DNA from 3 places in the Paraburkholderia sp. BL18I3N2 genome. Region 1 is predicted to be linked to each of the others. Evidence: riboswitches for the same ligand, from Rfam matches in the RefSeq annotation. Region 1 holds a riboswitch; each other region holds the start of a gene.
What was found. Region 1 has a riboswitch for manganese ahead of B0G75_RS15995 (TMEM165/GDT1 family protein). Riboswitches for the same ligand answer to the same signal wherever they lie in the genome.

Region 1 (3,273 bases):
TTAACGCCGGCGGGCGGTTCTATCCTTGCCGAACGATTTCAACCGACAGCGGCATGAAGTTTGCACGAGAAGACCTGCCCGACCTTCTGGAGCCAGTCATGACTACACAACACGCCACGCCTTCGTCAACTGGCGAACTCGATACCGTTCCAGACACATCGAGCCCTGCATACGCCGGCCGTCATCCGTTGACGCGCCTGTTCGACCGCTTTGCAAGCCTCGTTACGCGGTTTGCCGGCTCACCGGCTGCATTCTGTCTTGCCGTACTGACGGTCGTCGCCTGGGTCGTCACAGGGCCTATCTTCCATTACTCGGACGGATGGCAGCTGGTCATCAACACAGGCACCACCATCGTCACCTTTCTAATGGTCTTTCTGATCCAGCAGAGTCAGAACAAAGACAGTGTCGCGTTGCACCTGAAGTTGAACGAACTGCTTTCCTCGCATCGGCCCGCGAATAACAATCTGATCGGCATCGAGGACGCGTCTGAGGAAGAGCTCCGAAGACTCGCGGCAGCTTACCTGCGTTTGTCCACTCAGTCTGCCGCTTGCGCTCAAGGTTCGCCCGCGAAGGGCGGCACGGTGGAGGAACCGGCCGGGCAGACCGTCGAGAGTTGACATCGAACGAGTCGGCGGATAAGTGTCGCGCGTGATGATGCGCCGAGTTTGACGCCCGCTTCGATGAGCGGGCGTTAAGGATCGACGATGAGTCACTCGCTCACTGAGGTAACCGCATGGCTAAGGCTATTCGATCACATGGCGGCCTGAAAGCCGGACTGCGCCTGTTGGCCAGCGGCACGACGCGCTCCGCAAGCGCACCAAGCGAACCCCTTCGGACTAGAACAGCGGGTGCTCGTGCGGATACAGCGCCGTCCTGAGGGCAAAGCCACCGAGGACAACGAAGATGACCGCGGCCAGAATGTGGACCGCCTTGGTCGGCAGACGGTCGGCAAACTTGTGTCCGAGATAGATGACGGGCACGTTGGCCAGCATCATGCCGAGCGTGGTGCCGGCGACCACTCCGAAGAATTCGTGAAACCGCGCGGCCAGAGCGATCGTGACAACCTGCGTCTTGTCGCCCATTTCAGCGAGAAAGAACGTCAGCGCAGTGGTGCCGAACACTCCCATCGGATGCGTGGTCGACACCGCCTCGGCGCCGTCGAGCTTGTCGGGAATCAGAATCCACACAGCCATGACGGCAAATGACGCGACGACTGCCCAGTTCAGGATAGTCGGACTCAGAACGCTGGCAAGCCATGCGCCCAAAGCGCCGGACGCAGCATGATTGATGAGCGTTGCGACAAAGACGCCGAGAATGATTGGAATGGGTTTGCGATATCGGGCGGCCAGCACCAGGGACAACAGTTGGGTCTTGTCGCCGATTTCGGCTAGACCGACCACGCTGGTCGAAACGAGGAACGATTGCATAGGTTGTGAGCCGGGCCGCGCAGTACGTACGCGATGACGCGCATTCCGGCGACCCGGTCAGGTCGGAATGCGAGTCATCGGTCTTGCCAGGCATAGTGCTGTGCGCGCCATGGCGGTCTGTCGACCACCAAGTATGTTGACGGGCACCCTCGAGCATTGCGGTCGAGGCGGCTACTCCCCAATGAGAGCGGCGATTCTACATTGTCTCGGTCGAGTAACGCAAATCGTCAGCTTTGCGGAAGCGGGTGCGTTCAGATCTCACGGCCTCTGCTACGGAAGAATGCACGACGCTGTTTCGCGCGCGCTCCTGTGGTTCAAGCTGCAGCCTTTGTGCGGGGGACTTCGTCACGGAACCGCCCTGACGCAAGGTGGCCTCTCACATCATGCCGCCGGTGCTCCCAATGCCGCCGACTCCGGTGCCGCCCGTGCTGTTATTCGGCGACGTAGCAATCGGATGTGCCGCCCCGGTTCTGGCCATCAGCGCGACGGCGGCGGCGTCCGGTTCGCCGTTGGCGTCGATCGCGCCGCGGGCGAGGAGCGCTTCGAGATCGCTGTCCTCGCCAGGTTGGCCGGCAGCGAATGCCGTAGTCAGGAAATTGGGCGCGGACAGCGTGACACCGTACGTTTGCTGCAGATTCTGCACGACCGCGGCCTGCGCAGTCAGAACGTCGGCCTGATTCGCCAGCACTTGCTGGAACTGTGAGTTCACCGCGAAGCCGGCGATGAGGCCGGTTTCATTCGTGCCGAGTTGCGCCGCCAGATACGACACCAGCAGATCCGTCTCCGGCGTGACGTTGTATGTGCCGCCGGCGAACGCAACGGAATGCAGCATCGTTACACCCGAGGTCGCGGCGATCATGCATGGCATCACGGCGCCGAGGGTCGCGTGGAAGTTTCCGTTCGCATCCGCTGCAACCGACAGCGAACCCCGCGCGCAGTCGATGTTGATCGTCGCGTTCGCCAGTGCCTTGCCCGTTGCCGCCGTGCCGGCGATCGAAACCATCGACGTGCCGCTGCCGCTGCTGCCGCCACCACCTCCGCAGCCCGCGAGCCACACGACGCCTGCCATCAGCAGCGTTACGCCGGCAGGTCGAATGAAATGCTGCTGTCGAATGTTCATCGAAGTCTGCCGTTGAATCGGACATGCTGTCTAAACGATCCGGCGTCACCGCCTATTCCATCTTTCGCGCAAACCTTCACTTCACACGATTGGAATAGAGCGGCCCCGCCGGGCGTTTATTCGGGGTATTGACGCTGGGTCTTTCGAGTCCGGCATCAGGGCGGGTAGATGCAAACCGCAACCCAGTCATGAACGACGACACCAACCGCGGGAGGCGAGGCGTGGGCAGTATGGATTGGCGGCCGCTATCGGCGTTTGCCGACAACGAGCTGTGCGCGTCGGAGCGCGCGGCCACGCTCGTCTGGCTGACGACCGACCCCGAGGCCGCCGAACGCGTAGCCGATTACCGCGCGCAAAAAGCCGCGCTGACGGCATTGTTCCGGGAGCCGCGAGACGACGCGCGTTGTATCGTCGTATGCCGCCTCGCGCCGAGGTGGCGGCGGGCTGGCCTTGCCGCCTCCTGCATGGCGATGGGCGTGGCGCTCGGCTCGTCATCCGCCTGGGTGTCGGCGAAATTCGCGGCCGATACACCCGTGTTCGTGGAGCGCGCCGACCTCGCTTTCGCGGTGTACGCGCCCGAGCAACGCCACCCCGTGGAGGTCGCGGCGCTGCAACGCGATCAGCTGGTCAACTGGCTGTCGCGGCGCCTCGATCGACGCTTGTCGGTGGCTTCGCTCCGGGAATATGGGTATTCGCTGATCGGCGGTCGCCTGCTGCCCGGCGAAT
Region 2 (3,273 bases), on a different contig from region 1:
GACGAAGAACGTAAGAATGGTGGTGATCAGCATTGTGCCGGTCACCGCAATACCGTACGCGGAGCCGAGCGCCGTGGATGAACCGAAGCCGACCACCGCTGCCACGACGGCAGCCAGTAACGTCCAGTTAATGCCCGGCACGTAGATTTGCCCCATCTCCCTTTCCGATGTATAGACGACGTTCATGCGCGGAAGAAAGCCGAGTTGCATCGCCTGCTTCGTCATCGAATACGTACCCGAGATAACGGCTTGCGACGCGATCACGGTCGCGACCGTCGAGAGCACGATCATCGGATACAGCGCCCATTGCGGAAACAGTTTGTAGAACGGATTTTGCAGCGCGCCCGGATCGGCAAGCAGCAACGCGCCCTGCCCGAGATAGTTCAGCGCGAGTGCTGGAAACACGAGGCTGAACCACGTCAGCCGGATTGGCCTCGCGCCGAAATGTCCCATGTCGGCATATAGCGCTTCGGCGCCGGTCAACGACAGAACGACCGCGCCCAAAGCAACGAACGCCAGCCACCGATGATGCAGGCAGAACGCCAGCCCCGCGAGCGGATTGAGCGCGACGAGAATCGCGGGCGCCCGCATCATGTTGACGACGCCCACCACGGCAAGCACGATGAACCAAAGCACCATCACCGGTCCGAACACGATGCCGATACCGGCCGTGCCATGCTTCTGCATCAGGAATAATGTGACCAGCGCAACCAGCGTCACGGGAATCACACAGGTTTTGAGGAACGGCGCGGCCACTTCGAGACCTTCGACCGCGCTCAGCACCGAGATCGCCGGCGTAATCACACTGTCGCCGTAAAAGAGCGCCGCGCCCATAATGCCGATGCCCAGTAACGTATGGCGCAAGCGCGGGCGCGCAGAAACCGACGACGCGGCCAGCGCCAGCAGCGCCATAATCCCGCCCTCGCCGTGATTGTTCGCGCGAAGAATCAACGTGACGTATTTGAGCGAGACGACGACGATCAGCGACCAGACGATCAGCGACACAATGCCGACCACATTCAGCGCGTTGAGCGACAGCCCGTTGACTGGATTGAACACCGTCTGCAGCGTGTACAGCGGGCTGGTGCCGATGTCGCCGTACACCACACCTAATGCTGCAAGCGCGAGTGCAGGCATCGCCGGGCGGTGATGCCCGCGCCCGCCGGAATGGCCCGCATCGGGCGCGGCGGATACTGACTGGCTCATGTCTCGCTCCAGTTTCGCGTTCTCGCGGTGCAACATAAGGCTTGGGCCGGTGCACGCGCGGAACCGATTCATGCTTTTATCAGGCCTCGTTTTTCGAGGAGTCGCCTGCGCCCCCAATAGTCAGCATCGCGGAAGCAACTTTCGTACGAGAAACGGGCGTCCCGTCCCTGATGCTTCACGCGCATTCATATTGTTCTAATGTGGTGCGTACCTGCCCTCCGCGGACGTGCCCTGTCTCTTTTTCCCGAAAGGACGGTGTGCCACTAATTCAACATATACCATCGGCGGTTTGCCACGCTACTGATACGTGAAGTAGCGACCGATTTCTTTCCTGGGCAGACACGCAAGGCGCAAGCACCATTACATAAACCTTTCGACATGGTATGCTCGCACCTGTCTTTGGGGAGTAGCCGGCTTCTACCCAGAAGCGCCTGCATCAACATTCTCGGTCGCGCAGACCGTGGTGCAGGCAGCCCTTTGGTTGGCAAGACCATCGACACACCACGCGACCGGTCGGGCGCGGCGGTGTGTCGCGGTTTTCCGCCCGACCACGAGCCCTCCTCTCATGAATCCTGTCGCCACGCTGTTCCTTGCTTTCGCCATGTCCACCGACGCCTTTGCGGCCGCAATCGGCAAAGGCGCCACGCTCAATCGTCCTCATTGGCGCGAAGCTGTCAGGACGGGACTCATCTTCGGCGTCATCGAAGCACTAACGCCCCTGGTCGGCTGGTTTCTCGGCAAAGCTGCAGCGCAATACGTCTCGGCATGGGATCACTGGATCGCGTTTTCGCTCCTATTGGTCCTCGGTGCCCGCATGATTTTCAACAGCTTTAACACCAAGGAAATCGAAGAGACGAAGCCGTCGGCTCACTCGTTCTGGTTGCTGGCGCTGACCGGCTTTGCCACGAGTATCGACGCCATGGCGGTCGGTGCGGGCCTCGCTTTCGTGGACGTCAACATCTATTCCACTGCCGCCGCGATCGGTCTCGCCACCATGGCGATGGTCACGATCGGCGTGATGCTCGGCCGCGTCATCGGGCATGTGGCGGGCAGGCGCGCGGAACTGGCGGGTGGCGTGGTGCTGATCGGCATTGGCAGCACGATCCTGGCTGAGCATCTGAACATCATCGGCTAGACGATGTTTGACGGCGGCCCGCTGATCTCCATTTCTTTCGGCGCAATCGGCGTCGGGCGCCGCCAGCCGCCTGTATGATGGCGGGTTCGCGTCCGATCCGAAGGTCCGACCTGAAGTCCACGCAAACGCATCCATTCACGACAACCCAGAGGAAGATTGGCATGACGGCCGCAACGCAATTCGATCAGGTTTCCATTGTTAAACGAGCCAACGTCTATTTCGACGGCAAGTGCGTCTCGCACACCGTTCTGTTCGCCGACGGCACGCGCAAAACGCTCGGCGTGATCCTGCCGGGCGCGCTCAACTTCGGCACCGACGCGCCGGAACTGATGGAAGTGCAGGCCGGCCAATGCCGCATCCGCCTCGAAGGCAGCGACGAGTGGAAGACGTATGCTGCGGGCGAGTCGTTCTCGGTGCCCGGGAAAAGCCGCTTCGATATCGACGTGATCGAAACACTCGACTACGTCTGCAGCTATCTGTAAAACGTGTCGCGTTGCACGACGTTGGAATGACGCGCTCTAAATCTCCGGTTTAGAGCGCGGGCTTCTCATAAAGAACGCACGTGGATTGCAGCAGCGTTACGTTACCGACGGCACGCCACGTGCCTCATGTTCGCTCAGCCACGCACTGACGTGTCTCTACATTGTTCAACAGCGCCTCAAAATCCTCGATAGGAAGCGGGCGGCAGAAATAATAGCCCTGATACGCGTAGCATCCCGCTGCAGCGAGGAAATCCCGCTGAGCCTCGGTCTCGACGCCTTCGGCGATCACACCCAAACCGAGGCTGCGCGCAAGCGCCACGATGGTTCTGGCAATCACGGCGTCGTTGGAATCGACCAGGACGTCGCGCACAAATGAGCGGTCGATCTTCAACTGATCCAAAGGCAGGCGCTTCAAATAGGACAGCGACGAATAGCCGATGCCAAAATCGT
Region 3 (3,273 bases), on a different contig from region 1:
CGTTGGCGTCGCGAATGTCGACCTGGGCAAATGGCTTGATGCGGGCGGTGACCTCGGCTTCGGAGAGAGAGTCGGTGCCGGCGCCGGTGCGCGTCGAATTGTCGACGTAGATCACTAACAGAACGATGATGACGATCGGTACCGCAAAACTGGCAATGATCGCGGCGACGAGCTGTCCGGGGGTTTTGATCGGGGCTCCGTGTGGTGCTTCGCTCATGCTTGTCTCGTCTCCGTGGGTATGTGAGCGGTACAGCGTGACGGCAACTTCTTGTTCTTTAATCAGCCACGGACGATTATAGACGGAACATTTCGACGGCGGCGAGGGGCGCGGCGCGGTGTTCAGCAGGCGTTTACCCGCATCGCGCGGGTTGCCTGAAAGACCGCGAAGACCGCCATGCAGGCCGTCCGGTGGACGGTATGGCGGAAACCGGGTATCCTTTCGGTCTCGCTTTGGCGTCGCATCCGTTCTGGTGCCACGCTTTCGTGTTGAAGCGCCCGTAGCTCAATGGATAGAGTACTGCCCTCCGAAGGCAGGGGTTGCTGGTTCGATCCCAGCCGGGCGCACCATAAAGAATCGATCTCGCTCAAGGGCTTACGCAATATGCGCTAAGCCCTTTTGTTTCTTACGGCCCGGTCGTGTCACACGCGTGCCGCCTAAGACCCCACATTCCTGCAATAGTCGTTTGGCAACGCCTTACGTATGCTCGCATGTCCCTTTGCAGATTCGTCCCAAAACGTCCCGCTTTATTTGTGCCGTAAATTAAGAATCGGACGTTTGAAGGTCTCCATGCGGACATTTCGCATAGCCCCATCCTATTTCCTGAATTAGCATATTTTGGTCATGCAAATTCCATCGCGCGTGAATATCCCCGGAGCGGAATTTTGACATCGCTTCACTGATTAATAAGGTGTCGCGATCTATCCGCGCGCCAATCGTTTTATTGCAGGTCATGTACAAAATAACCCGGCTGATTTTAACCGCATCGATCATGATGCTATCCAATCTCGTCCACGCGCAATCAGTGCCTCCTCAAACGGGCGCAAGCGAGTTTGCCGGCCCCTATGTGGGTTTCAAGTTGGGCGTGAATACCTCCGATGCTTCAGGCGCCGTCAATAAAGCATCGCATACTGCGATTTTTCCGGGGTTTACGGCGGGATATAACTTCGATGTCGATCGCTTCGTTGCAGGCGCGGAAGTTTTTGCCGATCTGCATCACGGCTCGACAACTTCTAAAGATGGCGGAATCGATGCGAAATTTGGCATGCCATTCAATCAGTGTATGCCGTACATACGTGTTGGATTGACAATGGACCGGCCGGACACACGCCTTCACTGGGGTTTAGGCGTCGAATATAAGTTTGCTAAACACATGAGCGCGGTGAGCGAATGGACAACCGACACCAGCAATCACGACGGGACCCGAAGAACAAATAACAGTTTCACAATCGGCGTGCAATATCACTTCAACTAACGGGCTAAATTCCCGACTACCTGGCTATCCGATTAGCTCCAACAACCGCCGTCACCGCAACAAGGTTGTTGAAAACGCCCCCTGCCGTTAGAATCCCCCGGTCACTGGGGAGTAGCCTTCCTTCATCCATTGAAGGAGAGCGCGTCAACATACTTGGCCTGCGGGTCATGGCGCGTTCGACCGCGTCGGTTTGGCGAGACCATTGACGCACTGCCTCGTTCTGGTCGGACGGGCGGCGGTGCGTCATTGGTTTGTCATCGACGTCCGACCGCGGAGCAGCCCTGTGAAACATCGTCGTAACTTGCCAGTCTCCCCTACTACCCGTCCGCCGCGTCGCTGCCTTTGCGTGATTGCGGGGTGCCACGCATGACCGGTCTCCTGCTCGAACTTGCCATCATGCTCGTCGTCATTCTGGTGGCGGCCGAGCTCTTCACCAATGCACTCGAGCATCTGGGTGAACGCCTCGAGATTTCCGAAGGCGTGACGGGTTCACTGTTCGCCGCCGTCGGCACCGCGTTGCCCGAGACGCTCGTGCCGCTGCTCGCGATCGCCAGCGGCACGACGGATAGCGCGGTCAATCAGGAGATCGGCGTTGGCGCGATTCTCGGTGCGCCGCTGATGCTTTCCACCCTCTCCACTTTCCTCATGACGCTCGCAATTCTCGGCTCGCGCGGCGCGCGCGGCTGGGTCGCGCCGGAGCGCACGGGCTTCACGCGCGACCTGAACTATTTCCTGTGTGCGTTCGTACTGGCAGCGGCCGCGATGTACGTGCCGCATGAGCAGATGATCGTGCGCGCGCTCTTCAGCCTGGCGCTGGTCGGCGTGTACGTCACTTATGTGGTGATGACCTTCCGCGCATCGAATGAATTGGTCGATGCCGGCCACGGCACTGAAGCGCCGGGCAAGATGCTGATCTCGCGCCTCGGCGTGCCGACCAACCTCGCGACCATCGTGGTGCAATTGACGCTGGCCGTCGCGTTGCTGGTGTGGGGCGCGGAAGGCTTCATCCATGGTGTGCGTGGCGTATCGCAGGCGCTCGGCGTGTCGCCGCTGCTGCTCTCGCTGCTGATCATTCCGATCGCCACCGAACTGCCCGAGAAGGTCAACAGCATTCTGTGGATCCGCCGCGGCAAGGACACGCTGGCGTTCGGCAACATCACCGGTGCGATGGTGTTTCAGGGCACCCTGCTGCCCGCGATCGGTATTCTGCTGACGCCGTGGGTGCCGCGTATCGAAGTGGTGACCGGCATCGTAATCACGCTCGTCGCCGCGGCGTGGCTGCGGGTCAATGTGCGTGAGCGCGGCGTGCCGGTTTGGGCATTGCTGGTTTGCGGGGTGCTCTATGCCACGTATCTGGCGATTACGCTGAGCCGCTAAACGAGCCGCCGGCCACAGCTGAAAATAGTCGCAGAAGGCCGTTAGCCGGACGGCCCTCTGCGTTTCACATTCAGTTCGCCCGGGCCGTTGTCGCCGCCGTGGCCGTTGTCGCGCCGTCCGGCTTGAACACGGTTCTCCAGTCATCTTTCATATCGACGACAAGCCAGCCTTTCGCGCCGGCCTCGTCCAGACCTTTGTCGAGCTTGCCGCTCTTCGCCGCGCGGTCGTATGCGTATTCGCGCTCCGCGTCCGTGTGATGCACGAGCGCGGCGAGCCGCGGGCCGTCGCCTGCCGAGGTCCATTCGAGCATCGGCGCGTCGCCATCCGCGTTGCCGAACGCGATCACCGGACGCCTGCCGATCACGCGATCGATGGCCAGCGGTTTGGCCGAGCCGTCGAGCAACGTGTCGACCTGCGAGAGACG

Region 2: it holds a riboswitch for manganese, as region 1 does, so the genes downstream of both, mntP (manganese efflux pump MntP) here and B0G75_RS15995 (TMEM165/GDT1 family protein) in region 1, are expected to answer to the same signal.
Region 3: it holds a riboswitch for manganese, as region 1 does, so the genes downstream of both, B0G75_RS08725 (sodium:calcium antiporter) here and B0G75_RS15995 (TMEM165/GDT1 family protein) in region 1, are expected to answer to the same signal.

What each region holds. Positions count from the first base shown of each region.
Region 1 is NZ_PVNC01000005.1:95,886-99,158, forward strand. It holds gene B0G75_RS15990 (low affinity iron permease family protein) at 99-617, shown strand; gene B0G75_RS15995 (TMEM165/GDT1 family protein) at 837-1,427, opposite strand; yybP-ykoY riboswitch at 1,433-1,619, opposite strand; gene B0G75_RS16000 (hypothetical protein) at 1,804-2,547, opposite strand; partial or broken gene B0G75_RS16005 (anti-sigma factor family protein) at 2,736-3,273, shown strand, end outside.
Region 2 is NZ_PVNC01000013.1:33,218-36,490, forward strand. It holds gene B0G75_RS27390 (potassium transporter Kup) at 1-1,206, opposite strand, end outside; yybP-ykoY riboswitch at 1,596-1,761, shown strand; gene mntP (manganese efflux pump MntP) at 1,772-2,341, shown strand; gene B0G75_RS27400 (pyrimidine/purine nucleoside phosphorylase) at 2,503-2,823, shown strand; gene B0G75_RS27405 (EAL domain-containing protein) at 2,948-3,273, opposite strand, start outside.
Region 3 is NZ_PVNC01000002.1:627,376-630,648, forward strand. It holds gene B0G75_RS08710 (cytochrome c5 family protein) at 1-217, opposite strand, end outside; tRNA gene B0G75_RS08715 (tRNA-Arg) at 492-567, shown strand; gene B0G75_RS40565 (hypothetical protein) at 761-991, opposite strand; gene B0G75_RS08720 (outer membrane protein) at 990-1,472, shown strand; yybP-ykoY riboswitch at 1,567-1,746, shown strand; gene B0G75_RS08725 (sodium:calcium antiporter) at 1,839-2,849, shown strand; gene B0G75_RS08730 (HAD family phosphatase) at 2,920-3,273, opposite strand, start outside.